2 regions of the Dyella aluminiiresistens genome follow, and region 1 is predicted to be linked to the other one. Evidence: riboswitches for the same ligand, from Rfam matches in the RefSeq annotation. Region 1 holds a riboswitch; the other holds the start of a gene.
What was found. A riboswitch is a leader RNA that binds a small molecule or an ion and turns the genes downstream of it on or off. The one in region 1 is predicted to bind thiamine pyrophosphate.
Positions count from the first base shown of each region.

Region 1 (5,710 bases):
CGGTCAGCCATACGCCCCACACACTGAGCAGGGCGCCGATGAGTTCGGGCCAGTCCACCGTCACAATGCGTAGCTCATGGTCAACCGTGCCAGTCGTGGAGCGCCGGGGAACAGGTAGGCATCGCCGCCGGAGGTGCCGGTGTCGACCCAGTAGAAATGGTCGAACACGTTGTTCACCATCAGGCGCCAGGTCACCGCATGATGCGCCAGCGTGGTCTGGTAGCGCAGCCCCGCATCGAATACCTGCCAGGCCGGTGCGCGTACCGAACCGCTGGGCGTGGCGGGGTTGGACGAGGCATAGCGCCAGCCGCCCAGCAGGGTCAGCTGCGGCAGCACGGGCAGGCGCCAGGCCAGCATGGTACTGGCGCGCCAGCGCGGCACGTTTTCCACCTGGTGGCCGTCGTAGGCAGGCGTGCCGCTGTTCTCGGCCACGGCGCGGATGGTGCTGACGCTGGCATGCACGGTGAGGTTGTCGGTGAGTGCGCCATCAGCGTTCAGTTCAAGCCCGGTATGCACCTCGCTGCCCTGCTGCACGAAGGTGTAGCCGGCTGCCGTGGAGTCGGGCTTGGCGTACTGGTACGGCAGCGAGATGTGGAACAGCGCCGCGTTGAGGTCCAGCGCATCGCTGGCCTTCCACTTCAGGCCGGTTTCCCACTGTCGCGACAGGCGCGGACCGAGGATGGCATTGCCGTTGCTGGTCCAGAACGGCGAGGCGACGCCCAGCGACAGGCCCTTGGCGTAGCTGACATAGCCGGTCAATGCCGCCGTCGGTTTCCACAACACGGCGGCCTGCGGCAGCAGCTTTTCCATGCGCGTGTCACGCAGCTTGGTACCGTCGAAATCCCAGGTGCGTTCGTGCAGGCGCACGAACTGCGCGCCGGCCAGAACCTGCCAGTGCGGGGTCAGCGTCATCCGGTCCATGGCGAAGCCGGTATGTTGCCAGCTGTCCATCGTAGGCACTGGTGTCCCCGGCTGGTTCGGCGACGGCGGGAAGTACGGCGGGTTGGGCTGGTAGATGCTGGCGGTGCCTACGTAATCGTAAACGTAGGCGCGCTGGTTCAGCTGGCGCCTGAAGTCGCTGACTCCGAAAGTAAGCTGGTGACTCACCGTGCCGGTTTCGAAGCGGCCCTGCAGGACGGCGCGCACCTGGTCGTTGGTGCGGGTGTCGTCCGGGCTGCGCCAGTCGTACACGTCGTATTGGCCATCGGGGGCGAAGTAGTGCCCGGGAATGGCGGTGCCGTCCGCGCACACGCTGACGTAGTAGCAGCCGTAGGCGAAGGCGACGTTGTCGTCGATCAGTGCCCGGCTGTGGCCGGCCGCGAGGCGCAGCTGCCAGTTGTCCGACAGCTTCTGGATATAGCGCACGCTGGTGTTGGACGAGTGGATGCTGACCGGCTGCTGCCACGGCTCGTAGCCCAGCATGCGGGTCACGTCGACATGGGTCGGCAGCGTGGTACCGCCCAGCAACTGGAAGCCGGATACCGAGCGCTGCGCGCGTGCTTCGTAGTCGCTGTCCAGTTCGAGTTTGGCGTTTGGCGTGATGCGCCAGTCGGCGGCGATCGAATAGAAATTGCGCCGGCCGTTGGCCTGTTCGACGTAGCTGTGGGTGACGTCGTAGGCGGCGTTGACGCGCACGCCGAAGTTCGGTGTCAGCCAGGTGCCGTAATCGATAGCGGCGTAGCGCGAGCCGTGCGAGTCGGTGCCGAAGGTGACCTCGCGTACTTTCGCCGGGCGCTTGGTGACGTAGTTGATCAGGCCGCCCGGTTCCATCACGCCGGCCTCGATGCCGGCCAGCCCCTTGAGGATCTGCACGCTCTGCTTGTCTTCCGGCGACATGTCCTGTTCGCCGTTGACGATCAGGTCGTTGAAGCGGATGCCGGTGGCCAGGTCGATCGGAAAGCCGCGGATGGCGATGTCCTGGTAGTAGCCGACCGGCGCATAGTCGTCGCTGAGCGAGGCGTTCTGCCGGACCAGGTCGCGCAGGTTCTGGACCTGTGCATCGGCCAGCTGCTGGTGCGAAACCACGCTGATCGCGGCGGGCGTGTCGTGCAACGAAGCAGGGCCGTACACCGCCACGCTGCCGCTGGGCACGCGCGGCGCGGCCTGGCCATTCACCTGCACGGTGGGTAGCGACTTGGCCTGGGATTGGGCCGACTGGGTGGTGTTCTGGGCGCTGGATGGCGCGGTGGATGTCTCGGCGGCTCGGCTGCTGCCGATCGCGGCGAGCAGGGCCAGGGGGAGCAGTGCGGGTGCGGGCAATCGGATCGTGGGCATCGTCGTTCGTCGTCGTAGTGGTTGCGGACGAAGCGACGGCGGAACGCGCGGACGACCCGCCGGGACGGATCGCGCCTTTCCTCTATCAAGCTCCCTACGCCGGTGCAAACCGGATCAGGTTCCAAGGGACTCTCTCAGCCCGGCCTTCGCCGGGCACCCCCGCTTCTTTTTCTATTGAACCACGAATGACGGCCGCGTGCTCGCTGCCGTGCATCACCCTTCGCGGATGGTTTCCAGCAGGGCCTGTCCGTACGGGGTGCGGAACCACGCGGCGTGGCCGCGCAGGAAGGTGTCGTAGGCCACGTCGGCGTGTGCGAGCGTGTGCGTGGCTGCGCAGAAATACTCCACTTCAGACAGCGCGAAGTCCAGGTGAACCATGGGCAGCAGCGCGGCCAGCAGTGCGCGTTGGTCGCGCTCCAGCGGACGCACGGCGTGGTAACCGGAAAGCAGTGCCGTGGCGACATCGTGATGGCCGATGTCGCCGTCGACTTCAAGCCACGCGATCGCGTTGCGCTCGACCGCGGTAGCCAGGTCGAACAGTGCGAAGCTGCGCGCGGACAGGCCGAAATCGAGCACTGCCTCGATGCGGGCATCGGGCGCGTCGCTGCTCCAGCACAGGTTGGATACATGCCAGTCGCCATGCGTCCACAGGCGCGGCTGGCGTGCCAGCTGCGGCTGCGCCACAGCGTGGAACGGGGCGACTGCCGCGGCGATCTCGCGCTGCCAGTCGCGACCGGCCAGATAGGCGGCCAGTGCCGGTCGTTGCGGCAACTGGGCGGCCAGCGCCTGCAGCGGATCGTCCGCCTCGATCAAATCGCTGCGGGCGACCAGCCGGTGGCAGTCGCGCTGAGGTGCGGCATACCCTTCGGCGGCGTCGTGCAGGCGTGCCAGCATGGTGCCGGCGGTGTGCGCGTGTCGCAGCTCGCGCAATGGCACCCAGGACATGGTGTCGCGGTAAATATCGATGCCGGCCGCCGATGCATGCACTTCATAGGTGCTGTCGTCGATGGCGATGGCGGTGTGACCATCACGGTCGGCAAGTACAGCGGGTATCGGCATGCCCGCGGCACGCAGCCAGGCGATGAAGCGATGTTCTTCCGACAGCGTCGTCGTCGTGCGCACGCTGGCGTGGTGGCGCTTGACGAAGACACGCCCGCCTGCGGTATCGACCAGCGCGGCGGCGGACAGCGGACGCGGGCTGTGCCAGTGGATCGTTCGCGGTGCGACCAGTCCCGGGTAGCGCTCGAGCAGCGTCGCCACTTCGGTCGCGGTCAGCGGCGGCCAGTCGGGTGCGATCTCGTCGGCGGCGAGGCCGTGCACGCGGTGATCGGTTGTGCTCATGCGCGGGCGAAGGCCGTGGACGGAAAGCGGCCATTATCTCCGATAGGCCGCGCGTCTGCGTGCACCGGCGTGACGTGTGCCCGGTCCATCGCGTCTAATGGCGGCCTGACATGGCTTGAACCGGTTCTACGATGAGCGCGCTGCTGTTGCTGTTTGTCTGTCTCGTACTGGGCATGCTGGTGGCGCGTTTCGCGCGGCCGCCGTCGGGCATGGTGCACGGGATCAACTGGTGGGTGATCAACATCGCGCTGCCGGCGCTGGTGCTGGAACTGGTGCCGAAACTGAAGCCGAATCCGGAACTGTGGTTTCCGGTGGCGGCGATGTGGGTGGTGTTCCTCGGCGCATGGCTGTTGTTCGCGCTGCTGGGACGCTGGCGGGGCTGGTCGCGGCAACGGATCGGTGCGTTGGTGCTGGTGTGCGGGCTGGGCAATACCTCGTTCATGGGTTACCCGATGTTGCAGGCGCTGCACGGGCAGGCCGGGCTGTCGCTGGCGGTGGTGGCCGATCAGCTGGGCTGTTTTCCGCTGCTGGCGTCGCTGGGCGTCGTGGTGGCCTGCCTGTATGCGGGGCAGGCGCCGCAGCCGCGGGTGATCGTGCGGCGCATCCTCACCTTCCCGGCATTCGATGCCCTGATCGTGGGCATCGTGGTCGGCGCGCTGGGTGGCTGGCCGACATGGCTGGATGGCGTGTTCGGGCCGATCGGCAGCACGCTGACGCCGCTGGCGCTGTTCTCGGTGGGCCTGCAGTTCAGTTTCCGACCCGACCGCGGCGAGCTGGGTGCGATGAGCTGGGGACTGGGTTGGAAACTGCTTGCTGCACCGCTCGCCTGCTGGGTGCTGGGCGTGGTGTCTGGAGTAGGCGGTCTCGTGCTGACCGCCGGCGTGCTGCAGGCGGCGATGGCGCCGATGGTGTCGGCCGCGATCCTGGCCGACGAGTACGAACTGGAACCCGCGCTGGCGAATACGGTGCTTGGCGCCGGCATCGTGCTGTCGCTGCTGACCGTGCCGCTGGCCAACCTCTGGCTGCCCGCGGGGTGACACGTCACGGTGTGAGGAACATGTGAGTGCTGGTCGGCACGGAATGAATATGGTTGTTGAAAGTGAGAGAAAGCATGCCTCCAATGAATGAAGCCGACGCAGCCGGGCAGGGTGAGGTCCGCGTGGATGTCTGGTTGTGGGCTGCGCGGTTCTTCAAGACGCGCAGTCTCGCCAAGCAGGCCATTGTGGGTGGCCATGTCGATGTCAACGACGCCGGCTGCAAGCCGGCCAGGACGCTTCACGTGGGCGACCGCCTGCGCGTGACCCGTGGCGAGGAGCGCCTGGAAATTGAGGTGCTTGGGCTGTCCGAACGGCGCGGTCCGGCAAGCGTGGCGCAGACCCTGTACCGCGAGAGCGAAGCGAGCAGGAAGGTGCGCGAAGACGCGCGGATGCAGCGCCGCATGATCGGTGCGGCGGCACCGCCGAAACGTCCGGACAAGCAGGCACGGCGCGAACTGCGACGGTTGAAGGATTCCGGTTGAGTATTGCTTCGCAGATTTAGCGCGGTTGTTGCCCGAACATACACAAGGCCGGATGGCATGCCGTGTCATGCCAGCGCGCTCGTGGATGAACTGGGGGAGAAAGCGCCGTGATCGGATTCTTCAAGCGCATGTTCGGCCGGCTGGCCGTCGACAGCTTTCGTGGTATCGAGCTTCCGCGCAAGGCGGCGGTTGGCACACGCATGCTGGTGGTGGACGACTCGCCGACCATCTGCGCGGTGCTGGGGCGCATGCTGGAGCGCGACGGTTATGCGGTGCAGAAAGCCGTGGATGGCGAGAGCGCGCTTGAATGGGCCGGCGAAATGCAGCCCCAGCTGATCTTCTTGGATATCGTGCTACCCGGCATCAACGGTTTCGCCGTGTTGCGCGCGCTGCGTCACGATCCGCGCACCGCGCACATTCCGATCGTGATGATCAGCGGCAATCCGCAGGCGACCGAGCAGTTCTATGTGCAGCGCTTCGGTGCGGATGACTTCATCAAGAAGCCGTTCGGCCACGCCGAGGTCAACGCGAGCATCCAGCAACTGGTGCGTGCCGGCCGACTGGCCGGGCGTGCCG
Region 1 is NZ_CP132911.1:2,317,339-2,323,048, reverse strand. Features, by position in the region: gene pnuC (nicotinamide riboside transporter PnuC) at 1-58, opposite strand, end outside; gene RA164_RS10350 (TonB-dependent siderophore receptor) at 61-2,274, opposite strand; TPP riboswitch at 2,349-2,445, opposite strand; gene RA164_RS10345 (phosphotransferase enzyme family protein) at 2,488-3,615, opposite strand; gene RA164_RS10340 (AEC family transporter) at 3,747-4,652, shown strand; gene RA164_RS10335 (RNA-binding S4 domain-containing protein) at 4,736-5,134, shown strand; gene RA164_RS10330 (response regulator) at 5,242-5,710, shown strand, end outside.

Region 2 (5,710 bases), 720 kb from region 1:
GCTGCCGCCTGCACGCACCGCTTCGGCCAGACAGTTTGGCGAGGGATACTGAGCCGTGCCAAGCAACAGCCGTGAAGCGAAGTGTTGGCCGTACAATTCAAGTTCATCCATCGCTCAGCCTCCTTGCATCGGTGCCAGGATTTCCACCCGGTCGCCGGGTGCCAGCAAGGTGTTGACGCGCTCTCCTACTGTCACGAAATGGCCGTTGAGTGCGGTAGCCACCACGGCATCGCCTAGCGCCATGCGATCCAGAAGTTCTGCCAAGTTTGAAGCTAGTGGCTGGGCCTGGTCATTCACCATGATCGTCATGCGAGTACCTTATTGGTTGTTGCCATTTGGACGGCCAACTGTTCGGCGTACCATGGTGCTAACAGGAAGCCATGCCTATATAAGCCATTGAAATGCACTACTCGACCTTTGTGTTGCAGGTGCGGCAAGTTATCGGGCAGAGCGGGCCGAACGCCGACGCCAAACTCGACGATCTCCGCCTCGGCCAGCGCCGGATGCAAGATGTAGGCTGCGTTGAGAAGCTCTAGTGAGGAGCGCACGCTAACTGGACCGGCATGCTCGCTCTCGATGCTGGTGGCGCCAAGCATCAGCAGGCCGTCGGTGCGTGGTACCACGTAGAGTGGGATACGCGGATGCAGCAATCGTACGGGCCGTGTCAGATGTAGGTCACGGCTGCGTAGCAAAAGCATTTCACCGCGTACGCCGCGCAGTGCCGGCAAGGCCTCACGGGCTGCCAGTCCCCGGCAGTCAATCACGCTGCCATGAGATATCGCTGCGGGTTCAGTCGCGGTATCCAGGAACAGGCACCCACCCAACTCCTTCAGCCGCTCGCCCAACGCTGGCAGCGCCAGGCGTGGATCCAGATGGCCATCGCCGGCAAACCATAGGCCGGTAGCGAAGCGACCAGCCAGATCAGGTTCCAGTGTGCCGATGGCATCGGCGTTCAGTATGCGATGTCCCCCGGTACGCATGGCGAAGCGCTGCAGTTCAACATGGTCGCGGGGGGGCGCCAGTACCAGTGAACCATGTCGGTTGACGCCCGGCACATGTTGCGACCACCAGTCCAGCGCTAAGGCGCCACGCTCTGCCACCCGCGGCTCGCCCAACTCGCGCTCGCAACCGGGTGCCAGCATGCCGCCGGCCAACCATGAGCAGGACTCGCGACCGAGCGTGCGGGCTTGCTCATACACGCTCACTCGCGCACCGCGTTCGGCCAATGCCACGGCCGCGCTCAGGCCGGCTACGCCGGCACCGACTACTGCAATGGCGCGGCCTTCAAGTGGTTGGCACATAGAGCGCGCCACCGGTGGCCAGAAACTCCTTGGACTTGTCGGCCATACCGGCCAGCGCCGCGGCATCCTGGCGTAGATCCTGGGATATCTTCATCGAACAGAACTTTGGCCCGCACATCGAGCAGAAATGGGCCACCTTGTGGGCTTCCTTGGGCAGGGTGGCATCGTGATAGGCGCGTGCCGTATCCGGGTCAAGTGCCAGATTGAACTGATCCTCCCAGCGGAAATCGAAGCGCGCGCGCGACAATGCATCGTCGCGCAGGCGTGCAGCCGGGTGTCCCTTGGCCAAGTCAGCGGCATGTGCGGCGATACGATATGTGATCACGCCGGTCTTGACGTCGTCCCTGTCGGGAAGACCCAGGTGTTCCTTGGGGGTCACGTAGCAGAGCATGGCGGTACCGAACCAGCCGATCATCGCTGCACCAATGCCCGAGGTGATGTGATCGTAGCCGGGAGATACGTCGGTGGTCAGCGGGCCCAATGTGTAGAACGGCGCTTCGCCGCAGGCGATCAACTGCTTGTCCATGTTGGCCTTGATCTTGTGCATCGGTACATGGCCGGGGCCTTCGATCATCACCTGGCAGCCGTGTTGCCAAGCCACCCTGGTAAGTTCGCCGAGGGTTTCCAGTTCAGCGAACTGCGCAGCGTCGTTGGCGTCGGCAATTGAGCCCGGACGCAGGCCATCGCCCAGGGAGAGCGATACGTCGTATTGCCGGCAGATCGCACAGATCTCTGCGAAATGTTCGTAGAGAAAACTCTCCCGGTGTCTGGCCAGGCACCAGCGGGCCATGATCGAGCCACCGCGACTGACGATGCCGGTAACCCGGCTGGCGGTCAGCGGCACATACGCCAGCCGTACCCCGGCGTGGATGGTGAAATAATCCACACCTTGCTCGGCCTGCTCGATCAGCGTGTCGCGGAACACCTCCCAGCTGAGCCTGAGGGGATCACCACCTACTTTCTCCAACGCCTGGTAGATCGGTACGGTACCGATCGGCACCGGTGAGTTGCGCATGATCCACGAGCGGAGGTTGTGGATGTTACGCCCGGTGGACAGGTCCATCACCGTGTCGGCGCCCCAGCGGATTGCCCATACCAGCTTCTCCACCTCCTCGGCACCGCCGGAGCTGATCGCCGAGTTGCCGATGTTTGCGTTAACCTTCACCAGGAAGTTGCGACCGATCACCATCGGCTCCAGCTCGGGATGGTTGATGTTGGCCGGCAGGATGGCCCGGCCGAGCGCAATCTCCTGTCGCACGAACTCGGGAGTGACGTACTCGGGCATGGCTGAGTCGAAATCTTCACCATCGGCGAGCCTTGTTGCTGCATCTGCCAGTGCTTCGCTGCGACCAAGGTTTTCGCGGAAGGCAGCGTAGGTCATCTCTTCGGTGATGATGCCGGCGCGCGCGTATTCCAACTGGGTGACATAGTTGCACTCACTTCCGCGACGTAACCGCAAAGCAGCAGGACAAGCCGGTAGCGCCCCTCCTTCTTCGCGTTGACCATTGTCCTCGGGTCGTACCGTTCGGCCAGGGATGAGCTCCAGCGTGCGTTTGGCTAGCCATGGTTCGCGCAGTGGTGACAGGCCATGCGCTAGATTGATCTGAGCCGTATCGTCGGTATACGGGCCGGAGGCATCGTAGAGGTTGAGCGGTAACTCCTGGGGGGCGCTCAGTAGCACCTGGCGGAACGGTACTAGCAGTTCCGGATGCCCCGCAGGGCTCAGGTAAATCTTGCGTGAGCCACGGATGGCGCCCGTAGTCACGGTGGCCGGAGTAGCTGTGTGTGGATGACTCGTTGTTTGCATGGATCTCCTCCTGAAGAATGGGGAGATCCGGGGCGACGATCAGTTTGGGCGCACGCCGATGGCGAGCTAGTGAATTCCCGTCCCTTCGCCGGCATGACCCGGATCAGGTTCAAAGGGTTCGGCCACTGCCATCTCAGCCCTGCACGCGCAGGACACCCCTCGGAACGTCTATGAGCTTAGCGCAACTTTCTGAACGGGTCACGACGGATGTTGCTCGCGTCGTCTCCTGATTAGAGGCTTTGTCACCAACCATGGCCGCGCGGTCGCTAGGCTGCTCGCTCAGCACGCTGCACAAAACATGTGCGAAGCATGGTGTGACCTTCAATCAGCTACTCATGGAAACAAGACTGTCCGTAGCCGCCGCGATGCTGGGACGCTCTTCGGATCGGATTTCTGAGATTGCCTATGCATGCGGGTTTACATCGCTTCCGCACTTTTGCCGTCAATTCAAAGCTCGTTACAAAGTGTCGCCACGACAGATGCGTGATTGGTACGTTGTCAAGAAAGAGGGCAAGTCAAAAGATCAAGTCTTAACGTGTCTAGAGTTGATGCTCCGTTGAAGTGTTGCGTCTGTCAGCTCGATGCGCTCGCGATCCCTTCGGTCGAGTGTGACTGTAGGTGCAGACATGATGGATGGATTAGCACCGTAAAATATGGTCAGCTTAGTCTTAAGCTGTGTCATAAAAATCATGGCACGATCGTCTGCACCTATCAGACGGGCGAGGCGCCATCACGCGACGTTGTGTATCGCCACCCACGCCAGCCTGTTCACCCAACGCTCGAAGGGTGGAGGCGATAAAAAGCACCGCTCAGCCAGAAGCGCTTGCCCTACCCGATAGCTACACGCCGCGCGGCTGTCAGACGAATGCAGCGCTACGTTCCAGACGCCACTGACACTGCGATACCTGCCAGCACGCTTCATCGCTCAACAACTCGACCGATGTCCCTGTTGCGCACGCCCAATGGGACGGGATTTATGACCCAGTAAGAATAGGGAGAGATGCAGAAGTCTACCTTGCCTGCAGCAGGTTAGGCGGCGAAACACGTTTTTAGGTGTTGTTACCGCTGATATGGTGACCCTTGCTTCTTTGACGGATGCCAGTAGCGATGTAGAAGGAACTGAATCAGGACTGCAAGGCCAATCGACCAATGCAACACTGCGATAATTGGAAGAACGCTGTCGTTAGGGGGGTAATACAGGAAATAGCCAGATATCACGAGCACTACAAGAATTACGAACAACAGACCACCCGTTAGCCGGTACCGCTTTGCCTTCCATCCCCAGATGATGTGGCGCCCCCAGAGCCATCCTAAAACCCAGAGTGCAAGGAAGGCGAAAAGTCCATGCAGCGAAAGCCACCAGTGTTCCAATGGATGCGGCTCTAGCCCGAACGGCGTTTGCTGCATCAGAAAGTAGTGGAAAATTAGCCAAAGGATGCCGGTTAGCCATAAGCCAAGGCCGACAACATAGAGCGTCAAGCGCATGGGTAGAGTGAGACGCATTGGGCTTAAAAATCAACGGAAATGGGCATGGGCTGGTTGCTGCAGATGGACGTCCATGCGTTGTCGTCCATCATGAATGCCATTGCATGGTGACGTTCAAGAACAGGGGTAGCTGATTTCCCTGCAGCCATGACGACCTTGGTGAGCGCGTCGGCATCAATGCAGCAGGGAGCAACGACGCTAACAAACCGATCAGCCTTGCACGACTGTCCAGAGCGCGGGTCGATATGGGGGCAGATGAGCCTCGAGTCATTAGTGCTATTGGAACAGACCATTGATGTCTGACTGCCGGAACTGGCTAGCGCAGCATTTTCGAGATGGATTGCCGGAATGGCACTTCCCCTGTGGGAAGTGGACAGATAGATGAGTTCGGGTACCGGTCCCATCAGGCGCAGATCACCTCCGGCTTCCACGCACAGATGGGTTGGGGAGCGGGCGGCGAGATAGTCGAACGCACAATCGACGGCGTAGCCCTTGGCAATGCCGCCCAGATCCAGCCACAACGGCTTGGCAAACGAGACGACCCCGTCTGGCGATATGGTGACATCGTTCCAGTCCGCCTCTGGGTCGGGCCGTACTCCAGGCAGGGCAGGGAGTAACCCATCTTCAACGAGAGCCAGGGCGATCGTCGGATCGAACAGTCCCCCTGAGACCCTAGAAAGCTCCAGTGCGTGACTCAATACCGCCTGCGTATGCGAACTGACTGGGACTGGGCCGTACGATGCCTTTCTGTTCAGGTGCGAAAGCTCGCTACTTGGCTCATGGAAGCTCATCAGGCGATGAATGTCGGCGAGGAGGCCAAAGGCTGCATCGATAGCGTCGTTGGCTAGATCGGAGGGTAGTCCCTGGATCCGAATGCGGACAATAGTGCCTAGGAGCGGCCTGGCCCTCTCAATGGGGTGCGATGGCAAGAGCATAGGTCGCTAGGAGCCGGCGCACGCCGTCTGTGATGTGCTTGGATGATAGGGTTGCGCCGGAGATGTTCTGGATATCCCTAGTCAAGGTAAGCGTTGCGCCATTGCGCTTGCCGTCAAACTGAGCGAGCCACTTCGGATTGCGTACCTCGCTGCCGAAAGCTTCGCGATACTCTAGTATCTCG
Region 2 is NZ_CP132911.1:3,037,937-3,043,646, reverse strand. Features, by position in the region: gene RA164_RS13635 (thiazole synthase) at 1-111, opposite strand, end outside; gene thiS (sulfur carrier protein ThiS) at 115-309, opposite strand; gene RA164_RS13625 (FAD-dependent oxidoreductase) at 306-1,301, opposite strand; gene thiC (phosphomethylpyrimidine synthase ThiC) at 1,285-3,108, opposite strand; TPP riboswitch at 3,172-3,278, opposite strand; gene RA164_RS16625 (helix-turn-helix transcriptional regulator) at 3,360-3,668, shown strand; gene RA164_RS13615 (FAD:protein FMN transferase) at 4,617-5,528, opposite strand; gene RA164_RS13610 (FMN-binding protein) at 5,503-5,710, opposite strand, start outside.
Region 2: another riboswitch for thiamine pyrophosphate. It lies ahead of thiC (phosphomethylpyrimidine synthase ThiC); the one in region 1 lies ahead of RA164_RS10350 (TonB-dependent siderophore receptor).